2 regions of the Sporosarcina sp. FSL K6-2383 genome follow, and region 2 is predicted to be linked to the other one. Evidence: riboswitches for the same ligand, from Rfam matches in the RefSeq annotation. Region 2 holds a riboswitch; the other holds the start of a gene.
The links. A riboswitch is a leader RNA that binds a small molecule or an ion and turns the genes downstream of it on or off. The one in region 2 is predicted to bind cobalamin.

Region 1 (6,343 bases), 120 kb from region 2:
GCATCGTAACGGAGAGGAGTAATAGCCGCTTGATAGCCTTACGTCTCTTTACCTTTTTTAAATACACTACCCGTTGCATACAATCCCGTCCCGTCGATGTTGTTACATGTAGTATGTGACGCATGGAAAGAGATTAAACGGAGTGAACATAAAAACATGCATCATACGGATAGATTGAAAAATCTATTGCAAAAAGGATATAATGGATAGATGCATATTAAAAAGGACGGTGAGCTTGTGGAAACGCAGGATAGAGTACGCAAGGTGGATATCCAGCTCCATTCGTCAATCCGGCATCCCGGACAGGATCAGGAGAGTCATGAGATGAACCTAGTTGGTCAGCTCATCGAAAAAAAAGGAATCTATTACTTGAAATATGAAGAGCAACAAAATGGTCAACTCGTTTTGACAACGGTCAAAATGGGTGCGGAGGACGCACTGATATTCCGTAGTGGCGCAGTGACGATGCGGTTGCCTTTCATTTCAAACGGTGAGCGGCTGGGGAATTATGGCAATGGTCCGGCATCATTTAATTTACTTGTCAAAACAACTCTACTTGAATTTAATGAACAAGCCGGACGTTTCCACGTAGCCTACGAGCTATATGCGGAAGGATCTTTACTTGGCATATACGAATTGACCATTACATATACGGAGGGAACAATATGAACGCAGTAGAACAAATTCAACAAGAAGTAAAATCGGCATTGCGCGCAGCGGTTATTGCGGCTGAGCTTGTAGAAGAGGCAGCGATACCGGAAATTATGCTGGAAACACCAAAAAGTAAAGACAATGGAGATTACGCGACAAACATTGCGATGCAGCTCACAAAATTGGCGAAAAAACCACCCCGTGCTATTGCAGAAGCGATTCTTGAACAGTTAGATACATCCGGGACATCTATTGAATCCGTTGATATTGCAGGTCCTGGATTCATGAATATTAAATTGGCAACGGATTACTTAGGGGATATCGTTAAGACAGTTCTTGAGCAAAGTGAAAATTATGGTCGTTCAACTTCTGGGGCAAATGAAAAAATTCAAGTCGAGTTTGTTTCAGCTAACCCGACTGGCGATCTTCATTTAGGGCACGCACGTGGTGCATCACTTGGCGATTCCTTGAGTAATGTCCTTGATTTTGCTGGTTATGATGTCGCGCGTGAATACTATATTAACGACGCCGGCAATCAAATCAATAACCTTGCTTACTCAATTGAAGCACGTTATTTCCAAGCGCTTGGTTTGGACACAAAAATGCCAGAAGACGGCTACCATGGAAAAGACATTATTGGAATTGGAGAAGAGCTTGCGAAAGAATTCGGTGATAAATTCGTCAATGTTTCTGAACAAGAACGTTTTGACTATTTCCGTAAGCACGGACTTGATTTTGAATTGGCAAAACTGAAGAAAGACTTGGCTGATTTCCGCGTATCATTCGATGTTTGGTTCTCAGAAACATCATTATATGAAAATGGTAAAATCGATGTAGCACTCGACAAGCTACGTGCAAACGGTCACGTTTTTGAAGAAGATGGCGCAACATGGTTCCGCTCTACGACATTCGGGGACGATAAAGATCGTGTACTTATTAAAAACGACGGCACATACACGTATTTATTGCCGGATATCGCCTATCATGAAGATAAATTATTCCGTGGCTTCGATAAGCTGATTAACATTTGGGGTGCCGATCACCACGGCTATATTCCTCGTATGAAAGCCGCAATTGAAGCACTTGGCTATGACCGTGATACGTTGGAAGTAAACGTAGCACAAATGGTGCAGTTATATAAAGATGGCGAAAAGTTCAAAATGAGTAAGCGTACAGGGAAAGCAGTTACTTTACGAGAACTTGTGGAAGATGTTGGTCTTGATGCAGTTCGTTATTTCTTCGCCATGCGTTCAGGCGATTCGCAAATGGATTTCGACCTGGACTTAGCCATTTCTCAATCCAATGAAAACCCGGTGTATTATGCACAATATGCACATGCACGAATCTCTTCGATTTTGCGACAAGCCAATGAAACAGGACTTTCTGCGTCTGTGGATAATGTTTCTTTATTGCAAGCTGAAAAAGAATTGGAATTACTAAAGAAAATTGGAGATTTCCCGAAAGTGGTCAGTGACGCTGCAAGAATGCGTATACCACATCGCCTCGCAACGTATATCCAAGAATTGGCTGCAACATTCCATAGTTTCTACAATGCAGAAAAAGTATTGGACCTCGAGAATCGCGACTTGTCAGAAGCAAGACTTGCACTTATTACGGCAACACGCACGACCATTGCAAATGCATTGAAACTGATTGGTGTTTCTGCACCGGAGAAAATGTAATCCGTTTAAGCGCCAGACTAAGATGAATTCATCTTGGTGTGGCGCTTTTAGTTAGGGAAAAGGTCACAGTTTGCAAGCAAACACTAAACGAGTGCAAGCGAATGCAGATTGAATGCAAGCAAAAAAAATACCCACTCCACATCCTGTGTCCAGTCACTGGCACATTCAATGGAGTAAAAATGGCTTATCCACACGAGGTTCAGTAATCGTAAAATCTACACCCCTCTCGACACCACGAAAACTTGTAGTATACTAAAAGATGTACAAAATTACATAGCTAAACATAAAGGTGCCTCGCCATCAAAGACGAGGTTAAAAGGGAAGTCGGTTCAATGCCGACGCGGTCCCGCCACTGTATGTGTGAGTACATTGCGAAGCGATGTGAACACGAGCCAGGAGACCTGCCTTTATGAACAACCCGATAGCCTACGCGGATAGGTTTGGTGGAAATCGGTGCATCTATGCGACCGCATTTTTACTAAACAATCCTCCGTACTCATACGGGGGATTTTTATTTAGAACAGTACTGGAGGGAAACACTATGAAAAAAATATGGCGATTATGGCTGACGTCAATACTAGCAGTGTTTTTACTCGCTGCATGTGGGACAACTGCAACAGATGATAAGCCGGAAGTAAATGCAACAGCACAAGAAGACGTTGTTGAAGCAGCATTTCCAGTAACATTAACGGATGCAGTAGGCAATGAAATACTATTTGAAAAAGCACCTGCAACAATCGTTTCTATGACTCCAAGCAATACGGAAATACTATTTGCACTTGGACTTGCAACTGAAATTATTGGTGTCAATGATTATGATGATTACCCAGAAGAAGCATTGGCCAAAGAGAAAATCGGTAGTATGCAATTTGACGTTGAAAAAATCATTGCCATGGACCCGGAAATTGTTTTTGCACATGAGTCGGGGCTAGGTGCAGGCGAAAATGGTCTACAACAACTCCGTGATGCAGGCGTATCTGTATTCGTTGTGAAAAATGCACTGGACTTCGAAGAAACATACGGGACGATTGTAACAATCGGACAAGCAACAGGTAAAACAGCAGAAGCTGAAAAAATTGTTGCTGACATGAAAGTGAAAGTTGAAGAAGTGACAGCTAAACTAGCGTCAGTCGACAATGAAAAAACAGTCTTTGTTGAAACAACCCCAGCTCCAGAAATTTATACACCAGGTAACAATACGTTTATGAATCAAATCCTTGAAATGGTGGGAGCAGAAAATATTGCCGCAGACCAAGAAGATTGGTTCATAATGGATCCGGAAGAAATCGTTAACCGCAATCCTGATGTCATCGTTGTGATGTATGACTATATCGATACAGCTGTCGAAGATGTTTATAAACGTGATGGCTTTGATTCCATTACGGCTATCAAAAACCAAGCAGTTGTTCAAGTGAATGAAAACAAGACAAGTCGCACAGGCCCACGTCTTGCAGAAGGCTTGGAAGAAATAGCAAAAGCCATCTATCCAGAGGCGTTTGATGAATAAATCTAGTGTCGCCTACATCGTATCCATCGCCACGCTCCTGGCGGTGGTCTGGCTCGGTGTATCAATCGGTTCTGTGAATATACCGATTAGTACGTTATGGAGTTCGGGAGTGGATGAGAAGGCTACAAACATCCTATGGAAGATTCGTATGCCGCGCGTCGTATTGGCAGGACTTGTCGGTGCGTCGCTGGCGATTGCAGGAGCTGCTTTTCAAGGGCTACTCAAAAATCCGCTCGCTGATCCATACACCCTCGGAGTGTCATCCGGCGCCTCTGTCGGCGCTGTGATGACGCTTTTTTTCGGTATTTCCATTCCGGTTTTGGGCACTTATACGCTACCCATTTTTAGTATGGTTGGTGCGGCACTGACAATGTTCCTTGTATTGGGCTTTGCTCGTCTTGTCGACCATTCGATGACGATGGAAACCATTATTCTGACAGGTATTATCTTCGGTTCATTTTTAGGCTCAGTACTATCGCTGATGATTGCGCTGACAGGGGAAGAACTGCGCCAAATTATCGGCTGGTTGCTTGGCAGCGTGTCCATGCGCGGCTGGAATTATGTCACGATGATCTTGCCGTTTGTTATTATTGGCTCCATGATGTTGTGGCTATGTCGCCGTGAATTAAATGCTATGCTGTTTGGCGAAGAACGTGCGCATCATTTAGGCGTCAATGTCAGACGTCGGAAGTTTATGATTTTAATCGGCGGATCTATTTTGACCGGTGCGGCAGTCGCTGTCTCTGGTACAATTGGCTTTGTAGGACTTGTTGTCCCGCATATGACACGTCTCCTATGGGGGGCAGATCACCGTCATTTATTAACATTATCGTTTTTGAACGGTGCATCATTACTTATTATTTGTGATCTGATCGCACGGACGATTATTTCGCCAACGGAATTACCAGTTGGTGTCATTACGGCATTTATCGGTGCGCCGGTATTTGCATTGATATTTTATAAACAACGCAGGAGAGGGGCTATGTGACATGCTGCAAGTGGATAACTTAACAGGTGGCTACGGCAAGGACCCTATCGTAAAGTCTGTCACATTTTCGGTTAAGAAAGGTGAGGTCTTAGGTATTTTAGGACCGAATGGTAGTGGGAAATCAACGCTGTTAAAGCTGATTTCGGGTATTCTTCCGAAGCAGGAGGGTTCTGTTGTCATTGACGGTCAACAGGCGTCCGATTATTCACAAAAGGAATTTGCTAGAAAGGTAGCTGTTTTACCACAGCTCCATGCCCATGCCTTTTCGCATTCCGTCCATGAAACTGTCTCGCTCGGCAGGTATCCACACCAGTCTGGACTTTTTTCGTCTTGGTCCACGGACGATGAGCGGGCTGTCGATGAAGCGATGCAGCATATGACCATTACGCGCTACATGCATACGTCTATCGAATTATTATCAGGCGGGGAACAGCAACGTGTTTTCGTAGCTCAAGCGCTTGCCCAGGAAGCACCGGTTTTATTGTTAGATGAACCGACGAATCATCTCGACATTGCTCATCAGCAACAATTATTGGATATCATTCGCAGACAAGCTGTTGAAAAAGGGCTCACCGTCGTGTCAGTATTCCACGACATTAATTTAGCGTCGCTGTATTGCGACCGCTTGTTGTTGATGGATAAAGGGCAAATTGCCGCCATTGGAACACCGCAGGACGTAGTGAAGGAATATGCAATTGAGCAAGTCTATCAAGCACGAGTGAAGACGCAAGCGCATCCAGAGCTACCGAAGCCGCAAATTACTCTTCTTCCCGATACGAAAGATGAGGTAATTCCATTTACTGTCACACTCGATGATTTTACGGTGTCATCGGACTATGTCGCCTTACGGACAGCAGGTCCATTGAAAACGATGTCGTCTGCTGTGCATAATGCAGGAACTGGCTGGTATCGTGCATTTGTTAACCGCCACGTGGACGCTAATTACGATAGTGATGATGTCAAAGTTGAAATGGCGGCCTATTTGGAACAGCAAGGTTTTCATGGAACAGACACGGTCGGTATGATGACGGCGGTCATGACAGAACATGTGGAAATGGAGCAGTATAAAGGAGATTTCGGTACGATTTTAATCGCGGTAACGGCTGGAGTTGGTAATGCAGTTGACGTGTCGGAGGCACTCACCCGCGATCGTGAGCAACGCATCGGTACGATTAATACATGGATTATTGTCAACGGTACATTATCTGACGAGGCATTTATTCAAGCGATGATTACTGCGACAGAAGCAAAAGCCAAAGCGCTACAAATGGAAGCAATCCAAGACCCACAAACGGGTACCATTGCAACGGGTACGTCTACGGACAGCTTGCTTGTAGCTGCAACGCAGCAAGGCGAATTTCTGTCCTATGCAGGACCGATTACACCGCTTGGCAAATTGATTGGTCATGGGGTCTATACGTGTACAGTTCGAGCAATCCGTGCCTATAAACAAGCGAAAGGGTGGACAACGTGATTCCAGCTCATTTTATAGCGATTGCGATTGGTTTTTTGCTG
Region 2 (6,343 bases):
TTATAAACGTCAACAATTCGGTCGTTGCGGCGCATAAGCACCTCGTCTGTGCGTCCCATTTCAAACGACGCTAGCTGTTTATCGAGCGTCGTTACCGAAGATAATACATAGGCATAGCTATGATTATGCTCGCTTTCCTGATCGGCAATGGTTGCCATCAGTGATTTAACAGAAGGATCTGTCGTATACTGTGCAATTTTTGCCGCGATATCTGTTTGTGGACCATCAAGCGTTGCAAGCAATCCAATAATCTTTAGGAATGCGTCTTGCTCTGGCTTTGTCAGCGACGAGAATTGTTTAACGTCCTGCGTCATGTCGACTTCATTGGCCGTCCAAAAAAGCGAACGAATCCGTTGTCTTAATGTATAGAAATGTGGATGTGCGAGATCGTTCCAGTTCAAAATTCCGCTCGCTTTGCCACCAAATATAGCCGTTGATTTATTTGGATTTGCAGGTTCTAATACCTTTACTCGTGTAAGTTTTTCCAATTCTTGATGACCCCTTTCGACCATTCGATGACTGTTGATTGTTGTACGCCACGTGGGCTTTGTTCAATTTTTAAAGGTTCATAAGTTGATGCGTAAAACCGGGCCAATTTGTCTGCCGCCAAACAAAATAGCTCGTCGCCTCCGAATTGGGTATCTCCTGTTCCAAAAACGTAGACATTATCGGGTTTATACCCAACATCCGCGGCGAAATCCTTCACTTCATCAGGTGTTGCTCCTTTGTCCCACGTAAATGAACCAATAATCAGCGCATCGAAATGGCGAGGGTTCGGCATGATGCCGCCACCAATTCGATACGTCGTAACATCGACATTTTCCGCGACCAAGGTAGCAGCAATCATGTCAGCAACTTCTTGGGTATTCCCGCTCCAAGAAGCATAGGCAATTAAGAATGACACCATTCACACTCTTCAATATCTGTCGCGGTTGAACGCGTGTAGTAAGTTGTTTTCATGCCAGACTTCCATGCTTGCACGTGAAGGTCAAGAAGCACTGATGCACGAATCGAGTTCGGCACATACAAGTTGAAAGAAATCGATTGGTCAATATGGCGCTGTCTCGCAGCGTTCTGTTTAATCGACCAACGTTGATCGACAATATAAGCAGAACGGCGATAGACGTCATAGGTGTTATGATTAAGATCAGGCGCAACTACAGGCAATTTATAGTCTTTCTTTTCTTCATGATAAAACGGCTTAAAAATAGGATCGATGGACGCCGTTGACCCTGCAATAACAGATGTCGAGCTATTCGGCGCAACCGCCATTAAATAGCCGTTGCGTACACCGTTTGTCGCTACATCAATACGCAATTCACGCCATTCCTTCGAATCATAGCCCTTGTTTTCAAAATAAAATCCAGATTGCCAATCAGAGCCTTCAAATAACGGATAAGCCCCTTTTTCCTTCGCCAGTTCCGCAGAAGCTTTGATTGTTAAAAAAGCAATTTTTTCATATAGTTTATCGGCATAATCCACTGCTTCATCGGATTCCCATTGAATATTTTGTAGCGCCAGCAAATGATGCCAACCGAACGTACCAAGCCCGATTCCACGATAACGGGAATTTGTCCGTTGTGCTTGGACGACCGGGATTTTGTTTAAATCAATAACGTTATCGAGCATACGTACTTGGATTGTGATCAATCTTTCCAACACACTTGCTGGAACAGCTTTCCCTAAGTTAATAGATGATAAGTTACAAACAACGAAATCACCAGGCTTTGAACGTGTGACAACGATATCGTCTTCCAGTGTGACTGATTCAAATTTCGTTGCACTCATGTTTTGCATGATTTCTGAACAAAGATTCGATGAATAGATCATCCCTTCATGCTTGTTCGCATTTGCACGGTTGACTTCATCACGGTAGAACATGAACGGTACACCCGTTTCAAGCTGACTGCGCATAATACGTTTCATCAAGTCGATAGCAGGAACAGTTTCTCTACTCAGTGTAGGATGGTTGACACATTCCTCATATTTCTCACGGAAGGAGCCTGTCCCTTTTGTTTCATCATAAAAGTCCTCAAGTGAATAGCCCATGATTGTACGAACTTCATGTGGGTCAAACAAATTCCAGTCGCCACGCGCCTCCACTTGTTCCATATAAATATCCGGTAAGCAAACACCTGTGAAAATATCATGCGCACGCAGGCGATCGTCTCCATTATTTAATTTCAAATCAAGGAATGTGAAAATATCTTTATGCCAAACATCAAGATAAACAGCAATAGCCCCTTGGCGTTGACCGAGCTGGTCGACACTGACTGCCGTGTTATTCAGCTGTTTAACCCAGGGGAGAACCCCACTCGATGCATCTTTAAATCCACGAATAGATGCGCCACGACTACGTACTTTCCCCATGTAAACGCCAATGCCGCCACCATATTTCGACAAGTTGGCAACATCTGTATTGCTGTCATAGATGCCCTGTAAAGAATCATCAACGGTGTCGATAAAGCAGCTGGATAGCTGACCATGCGGTTTCCCTGCATTCGACAATGTTGGCGTTGCCACTGTCATGTACAAGTTACTCATCGCCCAGTATGATTCCGCCACCTTATCCAGCCGACTTTCTGTCTCATCCTGCATCAGCGTCATCGCAATGACCAGCCAACGCTCTTGTGGAAGTTCGACCGATTGTTTATTGTAATCAACCGCGACATAGCGGTCCATCAATGTTTTCAATCCGATATATGTAAATAGCTTGTCCCGTTCTGGTTCAATCAAATGACCAAGAGTTTCAAGCTCGGCATGTGAATATTTTTCTGTTAATACAGATGTGTATAACCCTTGCTCTACAAGACGGGAAACGTTATGAGCGAAATCTGTGTAGACCTTCGCACCGCGTTGTTGCTCCTGACGAGCATACACATCATAGAGGTGAATACGTGCTGCAACAAATGTCCAATAGGTCGCCGCCTCATCCAAATTACTCAATGATTCTAATGTCATCGCCTTCGCCCATTCGGGCTCAGATCCCTCCGGATATTTCTGTTGCCAGCGTTCACTTGCGATAATAAGCGTTTCGATTTGTGCTACTCCAAATTCACTTTGTAATGCATCCAATAGTCGATCAGTGTTCGTTTTCGCCATTTTAATTGTCATCATGATCCGCTCCTTTTATGTATATATTGTTATTTTTGATTCAAAAAAATCGACAGCTCCACCTAATCGGTAGAGCTGTCGCTCATGGGTTGTTGTTAGAAACAAAATAAGGCGCAAAAATAAACAGCAGCTCATTCGTTTCCACCTCTCAACCCCCGAAGAAAGTGTCGCTTGACGATGAAGGGCAGGTCTACTGGCTCACACTTCGTTCTTCCTACCTTGCCTTCCCATAGAAATTTCCACAGTGGCTTGTTCGGCGGTCGTCAGCGTTTACAGTTGCGGGGACAGCTCCATAATAACGGATTCCCTTTTAAACCGATTTCGGTACCTTTTCATCGTTCAATACTATATATAGTGCCTATTAGTCTCTTTATACCCTAACATGTTGTGGTTTAGACGTAAATAGGTAAAAAGTTTACTTACTTGAAAAACAAGTGCTTATCCACATATCCACAGGTGCCTTTTCCACATTTTCACAACCGTTATCATCGGCATCGTTCTAGAATTTTCAAAAGTTATAAACAAAATTGTAAAAGTCTAAAAAGTTATATTCACACTACTTAGATTAGATAGTTTCTATAGTTCGTTTTTCATTGAATATTTATCTTTTCACATATTTACCGTATAAATAATCAAAAGTTACACATCGTACTCTTTAGTACCAAAAAATCAAAATTAAGAGGAGTGCTTTTATTGGGCATTATGAATGGAAATCCCAAAGATGAACCGATGCATTATGGCGAGGTAATAGGTACATGGGCATTTATCGGGGCGAATAATGGATTAATCAGTGGGTATGAAGCATTTATTAATCATGCGGGGGACGATGAACTGATTAAGCTTCTTGAGGATGTGATTAAAATAATGAAGGCTGAAAATAAGGCTCTCGAACAACTTCTAAAAGATAATGGTATTGCACCGCCCCCTACATTACCTGGGCGCCCTAAAGCGAGTGCCGAAGAAATCCCAGTTGGTGCAAGGTTTTCGGACCCTGAGATCAGCGCCGCCGTCTCCTTAAATGTCGGGCAAGGACTTGTGTCCTGTAGCCAAGTAATGGGGCAATGCCTCAGGGAGGATATCGCCATGATGTTTGGGAAATATATTGCCGAAAGAGCAACGTTTGGCCTTAAACTGTTGCGATTAAATAAAGAAAAAGGTTGGATTATTCCGCCCCCACTTCATAATGAATAACAAAATTTCTTGCTGATTGGTGCCATGTATTTATCCCTTCACGCGGGATCACCTTAGATCACTTATTGACACTTGCACATCGTTTTGCTATATTCACATACAATATCATTGACGAAGAGAGTAGCAATTGTTTCTTTTTTCAGCGAGCTGGGGTTGGTGAGAGCCTGGTAAAGAATACTTGCGAAGCGCACTTCGAAGATGCTTTTCTGAATGGAGTAGGGAAAGCCGGTGTCTCGCCGTTATGATGAAGGGGCCTTATACGGGCAATTTGAGTGGTACCGCGGAAGCTAAGCTTTCGTCTCATTAATTTGAGACGAGGGCTTTTTTTGTTCCATTAAAAAAGACGAGGGAGTGTTGACGATGAAAAAGGATGTTTTGCAAGTGCTACAACAATTTAGCTCATTTCCACTACATGAAAGTATGCTTGAACGGCCTACCCATACACATCTAGGTGATTTAGCTCTGCCTTGTTTTCCATTTGCCAAGGAACTTCGGAAGTCACCCGTTGTGATTGCTGAGGAGCTAGCAAAGGCAATCCACCATCCACTCATCCTAAAAGCACAGGCTGTGGCTGGATATGTGAATATCTTTGTGAATCGTTCTGTTATGACAGACTCTTTACTACAAACAATTCACAACCAATCAACAACCTATGGTTCCAATCATAATGGCAATGGCGGAGTCGTCACGATTGATTTATCTTCTCCTAATATTGCGAAGCCATTTTCAATGGGGCATCTACGCTCCACTGTCATCGGAAACTCTATAGCTTTATTGCTCGAAAAGAATGGTTTCAAGACTATCAAAATCAATTACATCGGAGATTGGGGGACACAGTTTGGCAAGTTACTGACTGCATATCGCAAATGGGGCAATGAACAGGAAGTCCAACAAGCACCGATTCAAACGCTTTTGAAACTATACATCCGTTTCCATGAAGAAGCGGAGCAGGATGATTCATTGAATGATGAAGGCAGAGCCGCTTTCAAAGCGTTAGAAGACCGCGATACCGAAGCACTTGCCTTATGGAAGTGGTTTAAATCGGAATCACTGAAGGAATTTCAACGCATTTATGATTTACTTGGGATTACCTTCGATTCGTATAATGGAGAAGCTTATTACAATGACAAAATGAAGCCTGTTGTTAACGAGTTAGCTGACAAAGGACTACTGGTAGAGTCTGATGGCGCATTAGTTGTTGAAATTGGTGGAGATATGCCGCCTTGTTTGATCAAGAAATCAGATGGTGCGACACTGTATGCAACTCGTGATTTGACTGCTGCCATTGACCGAAAAGAAACCTATGATTTTGTAAAATCCCTTTATGTTGTGGGCAATGAACAAAGCCTGCACTTCACGCAAGTCAAGAAAGTGCTTAGCAAAATGGGTTATGAATGGGCTGATACAATCGAGCACATACCTTTTGGGCTCATTTTGAAGGATGGCAAAAAGATGTCGACACGTAAAGGGAAAATTGTGTTATTGGAAGAAGTGCTAAACGATGCGATCGCCCTTGCACAAAAAAATATTGAAGAGAAAAACCCTCATTTATCGAATAAAGAAGCGACCGCTCAGGCCATTGGTGTTGGTGCCATCTTATTCAGTGATCTAAAGCAGCATCGAAAACACGATATCGAGTTCGACTTAGCGACGATGCTCCAAACGGAAGGGGAAACGGGTCCTTATGTTCAATATGCTTATGCCCGCGCTCGTTCCGTTTTGCGTAAAAAGGAGGCTAGCGATTCTTTTGTTGTGGATGAAGTCAATGATTTCGAATGGGAAATTGTGAAGTTACTTGAGCAGTTTCCACATATCACTAGGCAAGCTGCTCACCATCTAGATCCATCTATTGTCGCCAAATATGCTGTCAATCTCGCACAAGCATTTAACGCATTTTACGGCAATGTTCACGTACTGTCAGATGTCGCGCACAAAGAATATAGAATTGTGCTTGTCGCTAGCGTTGCAAAAGTTTTGAAAGAAGCACTGAGACTTTTAGGTATGCAAGCGCCTGAGGAAATGTAAATAACACGTCAGA

Region 1: another riboswitch for cobalamin. It lies ahead of MKZ10_RS04855 (ABC transporter substrate-binding protein); the one in region 2 lies ahead of MKZ10_RS04275 (ribonucleoside-diphosphate reductase subunit alpha).

Annotation. Positions count from the first base shown of each region.
Region 1 is NZ_CP152017.1:925,904-932,246, forward strand. It holds gene MKZ10_RS04840 (PBP1A family penicillin-binding protein) at 1-79, opposite strand, end outside; gene MKZ10_RS04845 (DUF1934 domain-containing protein) at 211-669, shown strand; gene argS (arginine--tRNA ligase) at 666-2,333, shown strand; cobalamin riboswitch at 2,604-2,757, shown strand; gene MKZ10_RS04855 (ABC transporter substrate-binding protein) at 2,875-3,840, shown strand; gene MKZ10_RS04860 (iron ABC transporter permease) at 3,833-4,828, shown strand; gene MKZ10_RS04865 (adenosylcobinamide amidohydrolase) at 4,830-6,302, shown strand; gene cbiB (adenosylcobinamide-phosphate synthase CbiB) at 6,302-6,343, shown strand, end outside.
Region 2 is NZ_CP152017.1:803,681-810,023, reverse strand. It holds gene MKZ10_RS04285 (ribonucleotide-diphosphate reductase subunit beta) at 1-512, opposite strand, end outside; gene MKZ10_RS04280 (flavodoxin) at 467-907, opposite strand; gene MKZ10_RS04275 (ribonucleoside-diphosphate reductase subunit alpha) at 892-3,117, opposite strand; cobalamin riboswitch at 3,280-3,461, opposite strand; gene MKZ10_RS04270 (DUF3231 family protein) at 3,808-4,305, shown strand; T-box leader at 4,405-4,611, shown strand; gene argS (arginine--tRNA ligase) at 4,666-6,330, shown strand.